2 regions of the Citrobacter sp. U14242 genome follow, and region 2 is predicted to be linked to the other one. Evidence: predicted binding sites of a transcription regulator. Region 2 holds the regulator's gene; the other holds the start of a gene.

Region 1 (9,908 bases), on a different contig from region 2:
AACGCTATTGATGTTGTTTATTGTGTCCCAGGTTTTGATCCTCGCGAGGCTGAAAAGTAACGGTTTACTGATGCCGATGATGCTACATATTTTGATGAACGGTACGGTAATTGCCCTGCAAATTAGCGCCCAGACGTTTATGTTACCGTGAAGTGTTTATGATGCCCGGTTTTTCGGGCATCATTGATTATGCGTGCAGACGATGGTGCAAACGGGCACCAACCAATAGCGCCAGCACCAGCATCAGTGCGATAAACCCGCCCACGCCGTTCCAGCCATAGCTATGCCAGAAAACACCCCCTAATGTACCGGCAATGCTTGAGCCCAGGTAATAGCTGAACAGGTACAGTGAAGAGGCCTGGCCTTTCGCGCGTTTGGCTCGCGGCCCGATCCAACTACTTGCCACGGAATGCGCCGCAAAAAAGCCGGCTGAAAAAAGCAACATACCGGCAAAAATCAGCCATAACGAGGTAAACAGGGTCATTATTAGCCCGAACAACATCACGCCTGTCGAGAACAACATTACCGGGCCGCGTCCATAACGGGTGGTCATGGAACCGGCTTTGGGTGAGCTCCAGGTGCCGGTAAGATAAGCCACGGACAACAAACCGACCACCGCCTGGCTGAGTTCCCACGGAGAGAGCATCAGACGGTAGCCGATGTAATTAAACAGAGTGACAAACGAACCCATCAGCAAGAATCCTTCTGCGAACAACAGCGGAAGTCCTCTGTCACGCCAGTGCAAACGGAAGTTGATAAACAGCGTTTTAGGCCGTAACGATGTCGGTCTGAAGTGCCGTGATTCCGGTAAGATCTTCCAGAACATTAGCGCGGAGGCAAGGGCAAAGCAGCCAATCGCCGCCAGCGCGATTCGCCAGTTGAAAAAGTCGGTAAACACGCCGCTAATCAAACGACCACTCATACCACCAATCGAGTTCCCGCTGATGTATAAGCCCATTGAAAAGGCAACAAAACTCGGGTGAATTTCCTCACTCAAATAGGTCATTCCCACGGCCGCCACGCCGCTCAGTGACAGTCCAATCAGCGCGCGCATGATTAAAATACCGTGCCAGCTGGTCATCATTGTAGAAAGCAACGTACAGCAGGAGGCCAGCAGCAACGCGGTGACCATCACCGGTTTACGGCCTATGGCATCGGAAAGTGGGCCGGTAAACAGTAAGCCGATCGCCAACATGGCCGTTGAGACAGAAAGCGAAATACTACTGCTGGCAGGCGATACGCCAAACTCATGCGACAACACGGGCAGTATGGGCTGTACGCAATAGAGAAGGGCAAATGTCGCCAGTCCGGCAGAAAAAAGCGCCAGCGTGACGCGCATAAAAGGGGATGTACCGCGTTTAATAAAACCATCCGGCGGAGTGACTATCTGTTCATCAACATCGCTCGCCGGGGCGGTATCGACAGTAGTTGTACGGCTCACTTAAAATCCTTGCTCAATCATTTGCATCTATACCCTGCGTTTTTCAAGCCACGTACTGCGACGTGAAATCCATTGGGTCTACAGGACCAGCTTTAAGAGTATGAAAATCACAATATTCTGTCTAATATATTAATAATCTCAAATAATATTTTAAAAGTATGAATATTGAACTGCGTCACCTACGTTACTTTGTGGCAGTTGCGGAAGAGTTGCATTTTGGTCGTGCAGCGGCACGACTGAATATTTCGCAACCGCCGCTGAGTCAGCAGATCCAGATCCTCGAACAGCAGGTTGGTGCACGGCTACTGGCGCGGACTAACCGCAGTGTGGCGCTTACCGCTGCCGGAAAACAGTTTCTGGCGGACAGTCGGCAGATCCTGGGGCTGGTAAATGAGGCTGCCGCCCGTGCCGAGCGATTACACCTGGGAGAGTCGGGGGAACTGCGTATCGGTTTTACGTCATCAGCCCCGTTTATTAAGGCTGTGTCCGATACATTGTCTCTTTTTCGCCAATGCTATCCTGCGGTGCATATGCAAACCCGTGAAATGAATACGCGCGAGCAAATTGCCCCGCTCAACGAGGGAACACTGGATTTAGGGCTCCTGCGCAATACGCAACTTCCGGACACGCTGGCGCGGGAGGTCATTTTGCATGAGCCGCTGATGGCGATGATCCCACGTGCACATTCTCTGGCGCAAAAACCAGTGGTTACGCTGGCGGAGCTGGCAAACGAGCCGTTTGTCTTTTTTGATCCGCATGTTGGAACGGGGTTGTATGACGATATTCTTGGCCTGATGCGCCGTTATGATCTGAAGCCAACCATCGCCCAGGAAGTCGGTGAGGCGATGACCATCATTGGACTGGTGGCCGCAGGATTGGGGGTTTCCATTTTGCCAGCCTCTTTTAAACGGGTGCAATTGTATGAAATGTGTTGGATCCCCATTGCGGAAGACGATGCGGTCTCCGAAATGTGGTTGGTGTGGCCGAAGCATCATGAACAAAGCCACGCAGCGCAACGTTTTCGCCAACAGCTTTTAGCCGCGGTGCAGCGCGGTTAATTTAGTTTAAAAATGGTCGAAAATGTGCAGTAAATCACAAGGCTAAGTAAAAAGTTGACGGAAACCATTGAAGTGCTTCACCATAGTCTACAGATTATTTCGGAGCGCGAAAATAAAGGGAGTAAGTGGTGGTTGCTGATAGTCAGCCTGGGCATATCGATCAAATTAAGCAGACCAATGCGGGCGCGGTTTATCGTCTGATTGATCAGCTGGGACCGGTATCGCGTATTGATCTCTCTCGCCTGGCACAATTGGCGCCTGCCAGTATTACCAAAATTGTCCGAGAAATGCTTGAAGCGCATTTGGTGCAGGAACTGGAAATAAAAGAAGCCGGTAACCGTGGACGTCCGGCTGTAGGGCTGGTGGTTGAAACAGAAGCCTGGCATTACCTGTCTATTCGTATCAGTCGTGGCGAGATTTTCCTGGCGCTGCGCGATCTGAGCAGCAAACTGGTGGTCGAGGATTGTCTTGAAATGGCGCTGGTCAGCGAGACGCCGTTACTGGAACGGGTTGTTGCGCAAGTCGATCAGTTTTTTATCCGTCACCAGCAAAAACTTGAGCGTTTGACCTCTATCGCGATTACCTTACCCGGCATTATTGATACAGAGAACGGTATCGTACATCGTATGCCGTTCTATGATGACGTCAAAGAGATGCCGCTGGGCGAAACGCTGGAGCGGCATACCGGCGTGCCGGTGTACATTCAGCACGATATCAGCGCCTGGACCATGGCAGAAGCGCTGTTCGGTGCATCACGCGGGGCGCGTGATGTTATTCAGGTGGTCATCGATCACAACGTGGGTGCAGGGGTGATCACTGATGGTCATTTACTGCATGCAGGCAGCAGTAGCCTGGTTGAAATAGGTCATACGCAGGTGGACCCTTACGGCAAACGTTGCTACTGCGGTAACCATGGGTGTCTGGAAACGATCGCCAGCGTCGACAGCGTGCTGGAACTGGCGCAAGTGCGATTGAAGCAGTCAATGAGCTCCTCTCTGCACGGACAACCGTTAACGGTAGACGCACTGTGTCAAGCGGCCATGCAGGGCGATTTATTGGCGAAAGATATTATTAGCGGCGTTGGAACACATGTCGGTCGTATCCTGGCCATCATGGTGAATTTGTTCAACCCGCAAAAGATATTGATAGGATCTCCCCTCAGTAAAGCCGCTGACATTTTGTTCCCGACCATTGCTGACAGCATTCGTCAACAGTCGCTTCCGGCCTACAGCCAGCACATTGTTGTCGAAAGTACGCAATTCTCTAATCAGGGAACGATGGCGGGGGCTGCCCTCGTTAAGGACGCGATGTATAACGGTTCTTTGTTGATTCGTCTATTACAGGGTTAACATTTTTTAACTGTTGTACGAAAAATTGCGCTATCTCAAGCTGGTTCTGGCCGTCATACCTTAGACTTTCTCCACTGTTTTATTTTCCTGACTTATATTTTCATAGCATACGGTGGAGTTAGTGATGCTGAAGCGTTTCTTTATTACAGGTACAGACACTTCTGTTGGGAAGACCGTGGTTTCCCGCGCATTACTACAAGCGTTAGCGTCAGGGGGTAAAAGTGTGGCGGGTTACAAACCCGTCGCCAAAGGCAGCAAAGAGACACCGGAAGGTATGCGCAATAAAGATGCGCTGGTACTGCAAAGCGTGTCATCCATCGAACTGCCGTACGAGGCGGTTAACCCTATCGCGCTGAGCGAAGACGAAAGTAGCGTGGCACATAGCGGTCCGGTTAACTACACCTTGTTATCTAATGGACTTGCAAGCCTGAGTGAGAAGGTTGATCACGTTGTTGTTGAGGGCACAGGTGGCTGGCGTAGTCTGATGAACGATCTGCGTCCGTTATCGGAGTGGGTGGTACAGGAGCAACTCCCGGTTCTGATGGTGGTGGGTATTCAGGAAGGCTGTATTAACCATGCCATTCTTACCGCACAGGCGATTGCCAGTGATGGGCTGCCGTTGATTGGCTGGATAGCAAACCGTATTAACCCGGGATTGGCGCATTATGCTGAAATCATCGACGTGCTAAGCAAAAAATTACCGGCACCGTTGATAGGTGAATTGCCTTATTTGCCACGTGCAGAGCAGCGCGAGCTTTCTCAGTACATTCGTCTGTCAATGCTCGGCAGCGTGTTGTCTGTAGATAGAGTCATGGCGTAACGTTCGCGACAGTACTGACGCCACGACGCAAGCAATCAACAGGCCGGGGAGCAGTCGATACTCCCCGGTCATTTCACAGACCATCAATGTCGACATAATGGGGGCATGGGTAGTCGCCGCCAGCAGTGTAGCCATTCCTGTTAAGCCCAACAGTACCGCAATTTCATCCGTATCCGGAAGCCAGAATCCCCATACCCGACCCAGCAACATACCGATCGATAAACCGACGAACAGTGTTGGTGTAAACACGCCGCCGGGTGCCCCTGACCCGCTACTGGCGAGTACGGCCAGTAACTTGCAGATGAAAATTCCACTGATGACGGCGAGCAAAGGTGGAGAGAGTAGATACGACTGTACCACGCTGTAGCCGTTGCCCCAGACCGCAGGAGTAAGTAGCGACAACAGGCCAACCATCAGACCGCCAAGGGCTAACTGGCCTGGTGGTGCGAGTTTTAAGCGCAAAAAACCGTTGTGGCTGGTGGTCATAAGCCACATAAAAAGAGGTCCGCAGAGACCAGCTAACAGGCCAGTGCTGATAATCATCACGTATTCCAGCACATGCAGTTCCCGTGTCAGATGAACGGTATACAGCAGCGCGTTGCTGTCGCTAAGCGCATTGGTTGTTAACAATGCGACGACGGCGGAGACAACCACCGGTCCTAATGAGGCGAGGATCAACGTGCCAAACAGCACTTCGGCAATAAATAAGCTACCTGCCAACGGAGCGTGATACGCACCAGCCATACCTGCAGCCGCCCCGCAGGCAATCCATAATTTCCATTCTGAACGCGGTGTGAAGCGTTGCGCGAAGCATGAGGCCGCCAGTGCTGCCAATAAAATCATTGCGCCTTCACGACCAATGGCGCTGCCGCTTGCCACAACGATCAAAGAGGCCAGTGATTTCACCAGACTTGCGCTGACGTCGAACTGTCCGTCAGTCTGCAGGGCTTCCATATAATCTGTGGGGGCCTGTGGGCGTAAACGATTAAATTTTTGCCAGCCCCAGAGCAAAAGCCCAGCCGCCAGGCCACCGAGCGCAGGTGTCAGCATGCGTCTGAACGGCGGCAGATTTGTCGCGGCGTTGACCAGGCTTCCCGTATCGTTACTCAGGAGCAGCCACTCAAGCAATTGCATCGCATGACGAAATCCGGCAACGGCCAGGGCTGCAAGGATACCAATCAGTGCGGCGAACAGTAGACGCCGAAACAGGGTACGCAGGTCAGGATAAGCATGTAAACGATGCATGGGTTGCCAGACAGGAAAATTCAGACGGCCTATTTTGCGGGTAATTTGCAGCAGAAGCAAAAGCTCAGCGTGCGAAACCCAGCGGTAAATGGGCAGGGAACATCCTGCCCATGGGCGAAATTAACGGAACAATGGTTTATTTGCCACCGGAACTAATAACTGTGACTGCCATTGTGCCAGCGTCAGGCGTGCCAGTTTACCCAACGCCTGGTAGAACGGATGGTCCGCCTTCTCGATAAAAACGTCGAGGAAGCGAGCCGACCATGGCAGTAGATGCCAGGCCAGCAATTGCTCACATTCGGTGTGACGGCCATTTTCGGCAAGCCAGGCAGTCAGCAGTAACAACGAACCAAAGTGATCTTCTGGCTCATTCTGTTGCAGTGCAATCTGAATGCCGTTGCCGCGCATCCATTGACGTAACGCCAGAGTGGATTCACCAAATAACACGTTTTCGCGATCCAGCCAGACCGAACCCCAGGGCGGGGATGGCAATGCGTAGGGACCGATAAATAAACGTTGCCAGGCTTGCGGGAGCGTTTCATCGCTATCCGTCTGCATCAGCGCAGCCAGTGGCGACAACGTAGCTTCCGGCAGCGGCCACTGTGCTTGCCAGCCATCAGCTTTTAACGCACTGACCATCGCAGATGCTTCAGCGCTATCTGGCGCATAGTAGAACAAGGCGCCCAGAACGCGCGCAGCGGTTGAAAAGTTGTCACGTTGTGAAAAATGGGTCATGCAAACAATCCTGAACAGTGCGGGTTGCCCCGCACCCGAGAGTTAACCTGCAACAGCCATTCCGACTGTCATATGCAAACCATAAAACAAACCACGACCAATGATTTCACCGGCCAGGACTAAAATTAAACCTAACGCCAGCCCAGCAGCATGCGGGTCTTTACGGCGGATAAGCGGGCATATCCAGCACCCCAGACCAGCGGCCAGTAAGACGATGCGCCACACCTGTAAGCGGCCGTAGTCAGGTACCAGTGCATTGGCGAATTGCACCGAACTGTGGATGGTGCCGAGGGAAAGCCCCTGCAGGACAATCACACCCGCACTAACCAGCAACGCCAGCACACTGATCCCCGCGAACACGTTGGCATTAAAAGAAACACCAGCAGCACGCAGTAGCAGGGCGGCAAAGAGTGGCCCGCTCAGAAGCATGGTCATGAAAAAGGCCACCGTAGTGTAACCATTATGCCAGGTCGGTACGGTATCTATCTGGTAAACGTTGGTCATCGCCCAGACAAACACCACGCCCAGCAGTATGCTTACCAGCAGCCATATTTTACCTAATGCAGCGGGCATTTTACCGAGAAAAGCGACCAGCCACCATAAACCACCGACGGCAAAAAACAGCGAACCGCTGGCAATTTCATTACTTAGCGCTGACTCACCGATTCTGTTCAGCGAGTTAAATGCGCGTAACGGAGACCCCAAATGCATAACCGAGGCCAGGAATGCGATGCCCATTACCAGCCAAAGAAAAAACATACTGCGAACAATGCGCTGCCTTATAACATCATCTTTGGCGGTAAACCAACCCAGCCCACTGACGATTAGCGCGCCTGCCACACATTGGCCCAGAACCGTGAACAGTACCAGCGGCCATTCATGCCATCCACTTCCCATTTTAGACCTCCTTCGGATTAGCCAGATAACCCGTGGTATCCCCGGTCGGGCGGCTATTGGCATTGGGTTTGATGACGATGCTCGGTTTGGTAAAGTGCGCGCCAGGTAACGGCGCAACCGCAGCCAGGGTACCGTGTTTTTTACGCAGTTCCTCTATCGGGCCGAAGTCCAGTGCACGTAGCGGGCAGGATTCGACGCAGATGGGTTTCTTACCCTCAGCAACGCGTTCATGACAGCCATCGCACTTGGTCATGTGTCCTTTGGCGGCATTGTATTGCGGTGCGCCATACGGGCAGGCCATGTGGCAATAGCGGCAGCCAATGCACACGTCCTCATCCACGACCACAAAACCATCTTCGCGTTTGTGCATCGCGCCGCTTGGACAAACCTTGGTACAGGCCGGGTCTTCACAGTGGTTACACGCAATGGAGAGGTAGTAGGCAAAAACGTTCTGGTGCCAGACACCGTTATCTTCCTGCCAGTCACCGCCGGCGTATTCGTAAATACGGCGGAAACTGACGTCCGGCGTTAAATTTTTGAAGTCTTTGCAGGCCAGTTCGCAAGTTTTGCAACCAGTGCAACGGGCGGAGTCGATAAAAAATCCGTATTGAGTCGTCATGGGTTAGTCCTTATACCTTCTCGATCTCGACCAGGTTAGTATGCTGTGGATTGCCTTTTGCCAGCGGCGATGGACGCTGAGTCGTCAGAGTGTTGACGCAGGCGCCATGATCAATCTTATCGCCAGTCATATCGGCATCATGCCATGCACCCTGGCCCATGGCGCTTACGCCGGGCAGGATCCGTGGCGTCACTTTTGCCGGAATACGCACTTCACCACGATCGTTAAAGACCCGTACCATATCGCCATTTGTAATTCCCCGTTTTTGGGCATCGACGGGATTTATCCAGACTTCCTGACGACAGGATGCCTGGAGAACATCAATATTGCCGTAGCTGGAGTGCGTACGGGATTTGTAGTGGAAACCAAACAGCTGTAGCGGGAATGAACTGCGTTTCGGGTCATCCCACCCTTCAAACGTAGATGCGTAAACGGGAAGCGGGCTAATCACTTCATCCTTTTGCAACTCCCAGGTGCTGGCAATTTTCGCCAGTCGGCTGGAGTAAATTTCAATCTTACCTGACGGTGTTTTGAGCGGATTGGTCTGCGGATCCTCGCGGAATTTTTTGTAGGCGACAAAGTGGCCGTTAGGATCTTTGCGTTTATAGATCCCCATTTTTTTCAGCTCGTCATAAGAAGGGAGCGCGGGGTCTTTAGCCAGCATTTTTGCATACAAATACTGGAGCCACTGTTCCTGGGTCCGTCCCTCTGTAAACCGTTGATAGATATCGTTGCCAAGACGTTTTGCAACTTCACTCATTATCCAGTAGATCGGCTTACGCTCGAACTTAGGCGACGTCGCAGGTTGAATAAAAATGAGATACCCCATGTTGCCTGCGTAGTCGTTAGGAATGATATCTTCCTGTTCAACGGTCATTAAATCGGGCAGCAGAATATCGGCATATTTGGCCGAAGAGGTCATAAAGTTTTCGATGACCACTATCATTTCGCATTTCGTATCGTCCTGAAGGATTTCATGCGTTTTATTGATATCAGAGTGCTGATTGGTGATGGTATTGCCCGCGTAGTTCCAGATAAATTTAATCGGCACGTCGAGCTTATCTTTCCCACGTACGCCATCGCGGGTTGCAGTCATTTCCGGGCCACGGGCAATGGCATCGGTCCAGCTAAAGCAGGATATCTGGGTCTTGATGGGATTGTCCGGCAGCGGCATGCGTTCAATCGTGATGGTGTAGGTTGATTCTCGTGCGCCGCTATTGCCGCCGTTGATGCCGACGTTGCCGGTCAAAATTGGCAACATGGCGATAGCACGTGAGGTTAGCTCGCCGTTTGCCTGACGTTGTGGACCCCAGCCCTGACAAATATATGCCGGTTTTGTGCTGCCGATTTCCCGAGCCAGTTTGATAATGCGTTCGGCTGGGATCCCGGTGACATGCGAGGCCCATTGGGGGGTCTTAGCTATACCGTCATCGCCATAGCCCAGAATATAGGCTTTATAGTGCCCGTTAGCCGGCGCGTCGGTGGGCAGCGTTTTTTCGTCATAACCCACGCAGTATTTGTTGAGGAACGCCTGGTCGACAAGATCTTCGTTTATCAGGACCCAGGCGATTCCCGCCACTAATGCAGCATCGGTTCCCGGACGAATAGGGATCCACTCATCTTCACGACCCGCGGCGGTATCGGTATAACGTGGGTCAATGACGATCATGCGGGCATTAGAGCGCTCCCGGGCCTGTTCCAGGAAGTACGTTATTCCGCCGCCGCTCATGCGCGTTTCGGCAGG
Region 2 (9,908 bases):
AGGGTAAAGAGTATGTTGATTTCGCGGGCGGCATTGCAGTGACCGCGTTAGGGCATTGCCATCCGGCACTGGTCGAGGCATTAAAAACCCAGGGTGAAACGCTGTGGCATACCAGTAACGTGTTCACCAATGAGCCGGCGTTGCGTTTAGGTCGCAAAATCATTGATGCCACTTTCGCCGAACGCGTGTTGTTCATGAACTCCGGTACCGAAGCTAACGAAACCGCCTTTAAGCTGGCGCGGCATTACGCTTGTGTACGTCATAGCCCATTCAAAACTAAAATCATCGCCTTCCATAATGCGTTTCACGGTCGCTCGCTGTTTACTGTTTCCGTGGGCGGGCAGCCGAAATATTCCGACGGCTTTGGCCCAAAGCCCGCGGATATCATCCATGTGCCGTTTAACGACCTGCATGCGGTAAAAGCGGTGATGGACGATCATACCTGTGCCGTGGTGGTTGAGCCTATTCAGGGGGAGGGAGGGGTTAGTGCTGCCACGCCAGAATTCCTGCAGGGGTTGCGCGAACTGTGCGATCAGCATCAGGCATTGCTGGTGTTTGATGAAGTGCAGTGTGGGATGGGGCGTACCGGTGACCTGTTTGCCTATATGCACTACGGCGTGACGCCGGATATCCTGACCAGCGCTAAAGCTCTTGGTGGTGGATTCCCGGTGAGCGCGGTACTGACGACGCTGGAGATAGCCTCCGCATTCCATGTTGGCTCGCACGGTTCGACCTACGGCGGTAACCCGCTGGCCTGCGCGGTTGCAGGAGCGGCGTTCGATATCATTAATACCCCGGAAGTGCTGGAAGGTATTCAGGCCAAACGCCATGCCTTTGTGCAGCATTTGCAGAAAATTGATCAGCAGTTTGATATTTTCAGCGATATTCGCGGCATGGGGCTGCTGATTGGCGCTGAATTGAAGCCGCAATTTAAAGGTCGTGCGCGTGATTTCCTCTACGCTGCTGCTCACGAAGGGGTGATGGTGCTGAATGCCGGGCCGGACGTGATGCGTTTTGCGCCGTCGCTGGTGGTAGAGCAGGCTGATATCGATGAAGGGATGCAGCGCTTCGCGCAGGCGGTCGAGAAAGTGGTGGGTTGATCGCCTGTTTGCCGGATAAGGCGCTTGTGCCGCCATCCGGCAAACCTCTTAACCTTTCATATCCCGCAGCCGCCTGCTAAGCCAGATACCGTGGTGCGGTCGCTGGCGCCAGGCAACAGAAGAGATGGTGTGCATGGTATTAAGATGCCCCAGTATTCGTTGTAGATGCTGCTCAAGCGTACTTAATGGGCCGTGTGAGAGCATCTCTGGTGATTCGAGAATATTCACATCACCTGAACTTCCCGGCCCGTCATATTCCAGCCGCTGTTGACAGCGCTGGAGCGCAATTTCGCAGGATTCCAGATATCGCTGCGCCAGATCCGGCGTCAACATCGTGTGCTCTCTTGCCAGGGTAGTCATTGCATTGATGTGCTCGACGATGAACTGGCTGTGTGTAACCCACAGTTTCATATCTGCCAGATAGTGCGAGTTAAACCCGGGTTCCTGCATGGCCTGGTTTAATGAGTTAAACAGCGTGTTTTGCGCCTGGTTGACCCGCATGCGCTGATACGCCAACGGTGTGGCTTGCGGATCGTTGCTGAGGATTAGGCGGATGGCTTCTTGATCTGCTCCTAGTGCATCGTGAGCGTTCTTACGTAGTAAACCACTCTGCCATTGCGGCCACAGCCAGAGCGTACCGCCAAAGGCGATCAAACAGCCGATCACGGTGTCGACAAATCGGGGCACGATAAACTGTTCCCCGTTCAACGTCAGTAACTGCAGGGTATATACCGCCGTGACCGTAAAGCCCACGGTGGCCCAGCCATAGTTTTTGCGGATGATCAGATAGCTCACCAGGGTTATCAGCAGCATAGCTGCCAGCGTGAAGCCCTCAGGAATATGAAAGTGCAACGTAACACCCGCAATCACCAGTCCGACAAGCGTGCCCACCGAGCGGTGTAAAATACGCACCCGGGTTGCGCCGTAGCCATTCTGAGTGACGAACAGTATCGTCATCAGGATCCAGTAAGGTTTTGGCAGGTGTAAAGCGCTACCCATCAGGCTGGCGATACTCAACATGACGCTGATGCGTCCGGCGTTACGCAGCGCCGGAGATTTCAACGACAAATAGTTTTTCAGTGCCGGAATTAACGGTAATCGACGCTGTTTATCAGCCATCAAATCCCGGGCATATAGTGGGCGTTGGGTACGCAGCACACGGGCAATGCGGCTGAAATGCCAGTAGCAAAATTGTCCCACCGGATTATCCGGGTGCTGCCGGGCAATCTTCTCCAGGGTGCCTATCTGCTTTTCCATCGAAAAACGCGTTGGCAAGCGGTGGTACAAAATGTCATCAGCCAGTACGCGCAGGCGTTCGGCAACGGTGCGAGCGTTCCAGCGAATCACCTGTTCAGCATGACTGCGTTCAACAAGCTTCTGCACTTCTTCGGGTTGATGCAGGCTGACGGAAATATGTTCCTGTAAATCCAACGCTTCCTGGAAAACACGTAGCAAGCGTTTGTATTCATTATTGTGATGTGCCGACAGCATGTGCATTTGCTGGTAGCACTGGGTAATCAGATCCACGGCTTTTTGTTGACGGACCAGCAGGGGCGGTAGTGCTTTTTCGGGATCGGTATGCTGGGTCAACATGCTGTATTTGGCCTCACAGTAATCGGCTAATTCGCGGTACAACAAACTGAGTGATTCGCGCAGCGGTTGTTCACGCCACATCCAGAACCAGAACCAGTTAAACAGGCCGTACCATACTGTCCCCAACGCGTAGATCAGCAGTGGTTCCCAGACGGGCATGTTCCCGGCCAGACTCAGTGTGAAAATCGCCGCGATCAGTGAGGCGGGCAGAAGTCGTGCATGCAACGGGCTTAGCTCGGCGGTCACACCGAGAATCAGCGTCAGGCCGGTGAGGATCAGCGGCAGCGGTATCGTTTGTGCCAGCAGTAACTGCATGATCAGGCTGCAGCCGGCAAACAGCGAGGCGCCAATAACTAAGCGTTTGAAAAAGCGCTTATGCGGGGTATCAAGACCGGCAATGTTGCAGCAGGCGGGGACGAGGGAGAAAAGCAGTCCCAAATGAAGCTGACCAATGATAAGACCGACAGCCACAGGTAAACATAGCACCAGCGTCTGTCGTAGTGCGTAGTTGATCTCGGGGTGATAAATCAGTCTTCGCCACATCGGAGCAAACAAAAATGGCGCATTACTGCGTAACACGCCATGTCGATGGGATTAACGCGTGCCGTAGACGACGATGGTCTTACCATGCGCGGAGATCAGGTTCTGATCTTCCAGCATCTTCAGGATACGACCAACGGTTTCACGGGAACAGCCAACGATCTGGCCAATTTCCTGACGGGTGATTTTAATCTGCATGCCGTCCGGGTGGGTCATCGCGTCAGGCTGTTTCGCCAGGTTCAGCAGAGTCTGGGCGATACGACCGGTTACGTCGAGGAAGGCAAGGTTGCCCACTTTTTCAGACGTTACCTGCAGACGACGAGCCATCTGAGAAGACAGGCGCATCAGAATATCCGGGTTAACCTGGATTAATTGACGAAATTTTTTGTATGAAATTTCAGCGACTTCACATGCGGTTTTGGCTCGTACCCAGGCGCTACGTTCCTGGCCTTCTTCAAACAGGCCTAGTTCACCAATGAAATCGCCCTGATTCAGATAAGAAAGGATCATTTCTTTCCCTTCTTCATCTTTGATCAGCACTGCCACTGAGCCTTTAACGATGTAATACAACGTTTCCGCTTTTTCACCCTGGTGAATCAGCGTGCTCTTCGATGGGTACTTATGAATATGGCAATGAGACAAGAACCATTCGAGAGTCGGGTCTGTTTGCGGTTTGCCAAGCACCATGCGCGGTTATCCTCTGTTATAAGCTGTCTCCAGAGCCAGAAAACGACGCTGCCTCTGGGGTTGCAAAAATATGCTTCCCGCTACCTGGGAAAGGGGCTGCTAAAAAGTGAACTGCAGCCTGTAATGTGATGTCCTCTGCATACCTGCAGTACGCCAATGTATTACTGTAGCGTCCTGACTGTTTTAGCATAGCTTTCGCCGTGTGTCTCCTGGTGTCTCGCTTCAGCATGACGCAGGTCGCCTTCCGTTGCGAGAATTGTTATGTACGCGTAATCTGTCAGGAAAATTGAAACATTGGAGTTACGAAATATGCAAGCGCGTGTAAAGTGGGTTGAGGGGTTAACCTTCCTCGGTGAGTCCGCCTCAGGCCACCAAATTTTGATGGACGGTAACTCTGGTGATAAAGCGCCGAGCCCGATGGAGATGGTATTAATGGCGGCAGGGGGGTGTAGCGCCATTGATGTCGTGTCGATCCTGCAAAAGGGTCGCCAGGATGTCACCAACTGCGAAGTGAAGCTCACCTCTGAGCGTCGTGAAGAAGCACCGCGTCTGTTTACCCACATCAATCTGCATTTCATCGTGACGGGGCGCGACCTGAAAGATGCCTCTGTGTCTCGGGCGGTTGATCTTTCTGCTGAGAAATATTGCTCCGTGGCGTTGATGCTGGAAAAAGCGGTGAATATCACCCATTCCTATGAAGTGATTGCTGCTTCGTGATGCCATGCCTGATGGCGTTACACTTATCAGGCCTACAGGATATAAACGTGTAGGCCGGATAAAGCATCAGCCGCCATTCGGCAAAAGAACACATTACTCGATCTTCTTCCCTTCCATCAGCCTCTGCACCAATGGCAGCATGATCAGCTCCATCGCCAGCCCCATCTTGCCGCCTGGCACGACTAACGTATTAATATGGGAAATGAATGAACCCTGAAGCATAGCCAGCAGCCAGGGATAATCGATGCCTTCCAGATTACGAAAATGAATCACTACAAAGCTCTCATCCAGCGACGGAATACTCTTTGCCGCAAAGGGGTTGGAGGTGTCGACGGTGGGCACACGCTGAAAGTTAATATGCGTGCGGGAAAACTGCGGCGTAATGTAATTGATATAATCGTCCATTGAGCGTACGACCGAGTCCATTACTGCCTCGCGGGAGTGACCGCGTTCGCTGGTATCGCGGGTGAGTTTCTGGATCCACTCCAGGTTCACTATAGGGACAACACCAACAAGCAGATCGACATGCCGCGCCACATTTTGTTGCGGGGTTACTACACCGCCGTGCAAGCCTTCATAGAACAGCACGTCCGTCGGTTCAGGCAGCGGCTGCCAGGGGGTAAATGTGCCCGGAACCTGATTCCACGGAACGGCTTCATCATACGTGTGCAGATATTTTCGTGACTGGCCTTTGCCCGACTGACCGTACTCGATGAAGGTGTGTTCCAGCAGGCTGAAATCGTTGGCTTCGGGGCCGAAGTAGCTGATGTGTCGTCCGGCGTCGCGCGCTTTGCGGATCGCCATATCCATTTCCGGGCGGGTATAACGATGAAAACTGTCACCTTCCACCTCGGCGGCACGCAGATTTAACTGTGCGAAAATTTTACGAAACGCGAGGCTGGTGGTGGTGGTCCCCGCGCCGCTGGATCCTGTTACCGCAATCACCGGATGTTTGGCAGACATAACAACTCCATAAATAGGTTGGTTTTTTATTATAGTCAGCCGTCGGCAGCGGATTACTTGTGAAGCTGTTTCCTCGGCATTATGTTGACCGTTTCATGCAGTTCGGACCATACCAGCACAGCTTCACCTGATTGTAACTGGCGTCTGACGTCGGCGACTTTTTGTTCGAGCGAGCGTTCATGTTCACCATAATCGGTGCCTTCGCGCAAGACAAAGCTTTCAATCAGGTTGTCCAGCGCTTCCGGGGAGATGTCTTGCCAGGGAATCATCATGATGATGCCTCCAGATATGTTGTCAGCCAGTCTGGAATACGGGATTCCAGCCACATCTCAGGGCGACGTAACGTGCCGCCAATAAATCCGACGTGTCCACCGTGCTCGGTGAGTTGATACTCCACCTGCGGGGGCAGATTCTCGGGTTGTGGGATGACATGGCTATCCATAAACGGATCGTCTTTGGCGTGGATAATCAGCGTCGGTTTGGCGATCCGATTCAACAGTGGCATGGCGCTGCACTGACGATAGTAATCTATAGCATCAGCAAAACCGTGGATTTTAGCCGTGATCAAATCGTCGAAATCGCGAATACGACGCAGGGATTTTAATTGCGCGAGGCTCACTGGCAGCGACCCCGGGTATGCTTCCAGTTTACGTGAGGCGTTGGCTTTCAGCAGATTGAGCAGGTAGCGCTGGTAGACGCGGGAGAAACCTTTCTCCATATGATAACTACAGGCTTCCAGTACGAAAGGCGCAGAGACAATCACTGCGGCATCAATTGGAATGTCGTTGCCTTCTTTTGCCAGCAGGCAGGCCAGCATGTTGCCGCCGAGCGAATAGCCTACTGCAGCGGTTGGCACGCGTCCAAACTCGCGCTCCAGCCAGTGTAAAAACCAGGTGCCATCTTCTGTTTCACCAGAGTGATAAATACGATTCAGGCGATTTGGCTCGCCGCTACAGCCACGAAAATGCATCACTACACCGAGCCAGCCGCGCTTTTGCGCCGCTTCAATCAGGCCGTGGGCGTACGGGCTGTTCAGGCTTCCTTCCAGACCGTGAAAAACCACCAGACGCGGCTTATGTTTGGCCTGCTGTGGATCTTCGCTCCATGCCAGATCGACAAAGTCACCGTCGGGTAATTCCAGACGCTGCCAGTGGGCGTCGAACTTCACCTTACGGCGTATTAAACGTGGCAACATCGTCTGTAGGTGACGGTTACTGATACCACGCATAGGGCGGAATTCTCGCGAATCGTCAGTAGGTGGGGTCATTTCTGTGGACGTGATTTCAACCATAACACCAGAGCAATTAATAATCGGAAAGAATAACTATACCGCGCACAGCGTGTGCAGGTTAGCCAATATGTGATTTTGTGCTTATTCGGCCAGCAGGTTACGTGAAAAAAGATGAATTTCCACGCCCGGTTTACGTCGCCACAGGCGGGCTTTTCGCGTGCCTGTCGCCATACTTTCACCGGTATCTTCAAACATACCTGATGCTTCAAAGCGGCGGATCAGGCTTTTGCGCTGAATCGACTGGCCGAGGATAACTTCTGTAGCTTCCTGTAGCTGACCATGGGTAAAGGTATCCGGTAAACAGTAAACGGGCAGTAAAGAATACATCGTTTTTTGCCGCAAGCGGTGCAGGGCGGCTTCAATGATGTTTTGGTGATCGAAGGCCAGCGGATAGTCGGCAAGCTTATCCACGGGTACCCAGCGGGCATCGCTGACGCTGGTGATATGCGGCTCGCAGTCCACCCAGGCGATAAGTGCAAACCAGGTGACCGTCAGGCTCCAGCCGCGCGGGTCACGATCTGGCCCGGAAAATGTGTCCAGTTGTTCCAGCCAGGAAGGTGAAACACCTGTTTTTTCAGTGAGTTTTCGTAGCGCTGTGGCGCGCGTGGAATCATCGTGTGCCATATCGATAAAGCCGCCGGGTAATCCCCAACATCCTTTTTGCGGCTGGTTTGCCCGTTCGACCAGCAACACGCAGAGCGCCTGTTGATGCAGGGTAAATAACACGCTATCCACCGTCACCAGCGGAGAGGGAAAGCGGCGGGCATCATACTGATTCAGGTATTCGGCTTCGGTGGTCATAAAGTACTCACGATGATGTGTAACGCCGCCAAGTGTACCAGCCCGGCATCGGGGGGCAAGGTGCGATTTTTTCTCGTTGCTTATCAGTAGATTATTGCCATATTCAAAAAGAATGCATTCTTTGCTTGCTTAATATGTGTCTTAAGGACATTATTAATTGTGTCGAAGGGACATAATTAAAAGGGGAAGCGAGATGAGCGTACAATTAGCATTAACTCTGGATGACCAGGCTTACGCCATTACCAGCGGCATTTTTCCTGATGGGGCCGTCTGGTTAAAAGTCACCGATGCGTTGCCATCCTTCGCTCGTCTGATGCGCATTCGCGCCACGGCGATGCGTGACATGAATGACTTTATGCTGCTGGCGCAGCTGGTGGAGGCGGTGCGTCATCAAACCGATGTACTGGTCAGCCACCTTGAACTTCCCTGGCTGCCGTGGGCGCGACAGGACCGACATATGGTTGCGGGCGACAGCTTTGCGCTGAAGGTCTTTGCCCGTCAGCTTAATACGCTGCAGTTCGACAAGGTGAAAGTGCTTGACCCACACAGCGACGCGGCGGCGGCAGCAATAGATAATTTTGTCTCTCTTCCACAGGACGTCTGCCTGCTGCAAAGTACGACCTTGCAGCGCCAGTTTACGCAAAATGCGCTGATGCTGGTGGCACCTGATGCCGGCGCGTTGAAGAAAATTGATGCTGTTGCCAGAGCCGCAGGGGTTGCAGAGTACGCCATTCTGAGCAAAAAACGCGATGTTGCCAGCGGTAATCTGACGGGTTTTACGTTGGTGGCAGGTGACGTTAAGGGTCGGGATGTGCTGATTGTCGACGACCTGTGTGACGCCGGCGGTACGTTCATTGGCTCTGCGCAGGTATTGCGTGATGCCGGTGCCCGCAGCGTCAGCCTGTACGTCACCCACGGGATCTTCTCTAAGGGGGTTGAGCACCTGTTTGCTAACGGTATTGACGCCATCTACACCACCACGTCGCTAGCGGTTTCTACGTTGGCCCATCCGCAGCTTGAACTTATCGATATTGACGCGATTTACCGCGCCTGAGGGAGACACGTGTTATGAAAATGAATCCAATTTTAGCTATCGACGGCTACAAAGTGTCTCACCGCGTGCAGTATCCGCAGGGCACCAGCCGGGTCTATTCCAACTTTACTCCGCGCAGCGATCGCTTTTTCTCGTCACCGCTACCGGATGGCAAGCTGGTGTTCTTTGGTCTGCAGGGATTTTTGCAGTGGTTTCTGGTCGATCTGTTTAACGAGGCGTTCTTTGCCCGACCGCAGGAAGAGGTGGTCAGTGAATACAAGCAGGTGATGGACGGTTATCTGGGAAAAGATGCGGTGGCGGTCGATCACATTCGTGCGCTGCATCAGTTGGGTTATCTGCCGCTGCATATTAAGGCGCTGGACGAAGGCAGCAAGGTGCCAATGGCGGTGCCAGTATTAACCATCATCAACACCCAACCTGAGTTTTTCTGGCTGGTGAATTACCTTGAGACGGTGTTGTCGGCGGAGCTGTGGAAAGCGTCAACCAATGCGACAATTGCCCACCACTACCGCAAAATCTGCGCGCATTGGGCAGAAAAAACCTGCAGCGATTTGACGCACCTTGATTTCCAGTGTCATGACTTTTCGTTTCGCGGCATGTCCGGATTGCAGGACTCCATGCAGGCGGGTAGCGGGCATTTATTGAGCTTTAAAGGCACTGACAGTATTCCCTCTCTGTTGTACGCCCGTGATTACTACACCGACGGTGAGGCGTATTTTATCGGCGCCAGCATTCCTGCCACCGAGCACAGCGTGATGTGTATGGGTGAGCGTGAACACGAGATTGAGACTTTCCGCCGCCTGATTGCCGATATCTATCCGCAGGGGTTTGTGTCGATAGTTTCCGATACCTGGGACTACTGGCAGGTGCTGACGGAATATACCCGTGAACTGAAGGGCCTCATTCTGGCGCGTGAGGGGCGGGTGGTATTCCGTCCGGACAGCGGCAACCCGGTAGATATTCTGTGCGGCACCGGCGCGGATGATGATAACAGCGCCGATCGCACCCCGCAGGAGAAAGGCTCTGTGGAGGTGCTGTGGGAGATTTTTGGCGGTACGATTAACGCCAAAGGGTATAAGGTGCTCGACCCACATGTCGGGCTGATTTACGGCGATTCCATCACCCTTGAGCGGGCGAATGAGATCCTGCGTCGCCTGGAGGC

Evidence for each region. Region 2 encodes CRP, which controls carbon source genes, mostly activating them, when cyclic AMP is high. Its sites were predicted from a motif close to ATGTGANNNNNNTCACAT; they were not measured.
Region 1: a site for CRP is predicted at 2,522-2,539, ahead of mlc (sugar metabolism global transcriptional regulator Mlc). Genes of this name have one in related genera too.

The regions. Positions count from the first base shown of each region.
Region 1 is NZ_JBKGLW010000004.1:92,030-101,937, reverse strand. Features, by position in the region: gene ACLJXE_RS07575 (CPBP family intramembrane glutamic endopeptidase) at 1-151, shown strand, start outside; gene ACLJXE_RS07570 (MFS transporter) at 188-1,441, opposite strand; gene ACLJXE_RS07565 (LysR family transcriptional regulator) at 1,600-2,499, shown strand; gene mlc (sugar metabolism global transcriptional regulator Mlc) at 2,628-3,848, shown strand; gene bioD (dethiobiotin synthase) at 3,973-4,668, shown strand; gene clcB (voltage-gated ClC-type chloride channel ClcB) at 4,624-5,913, opposite strand; gene dmsD (Tat proofreading chaperone DmsD) at 6,034-6,648, opposite strand; gene ACLJXE_RS07540 (dimethyl sulfoxide reductase anchor subunit family protein) at 6,691-7,545, opposite strand; gene ACLJXE_RS07535 (DMSO/selenate family reductase complex B subunit) at 7,547-8,164, opposite strand; partial or broken gene ynfE (selenate/tellurate reductase subunit YnfE) at 8,175-9,908, opposite strand, start outside.
Region 2 is NZ_JBKGLW010000002.1:39,721-49,628, reverse strand. Features, by position in the region: gene ACLJXE_RS03005 (aspartate aminotransferase family protein) at 1-1,100, shown strand, start outside; gene ACLJXE_RS03000 (YccS/YhfK family putative transporter) at 1,149-3,236, opposite strand; gene crp (cAMP-activated global transcriptional regulator CRP) at 3,288-3,920, opposite strand; gene ACLJXE_RS02990 (OsmC family protein) at 4,230-4,637, shown strand; gene ACLJXE_RS02985 (phosphoribulokinase) at 4,731-5,600, opposite strand; gene ACLJXE_RS02980 (YheU family protein) at 5,654-5,872, opposite strand; partial or broken gene ACLJXE_RS02975 (hydrolase) at 5,869-6,937, opposite strand; gene ACLJXE_RS02970 (NUDIX hydrolase) at 6,973-7,692, opposite strand; gene prs (ribose-phosphate diphosphokinase) at 7,886-8,746, shown strand; gene ACLJXE_RS02960 (nicotinate phosphoribosyltransferase) at 8,761-9,908, shown strand, end outside.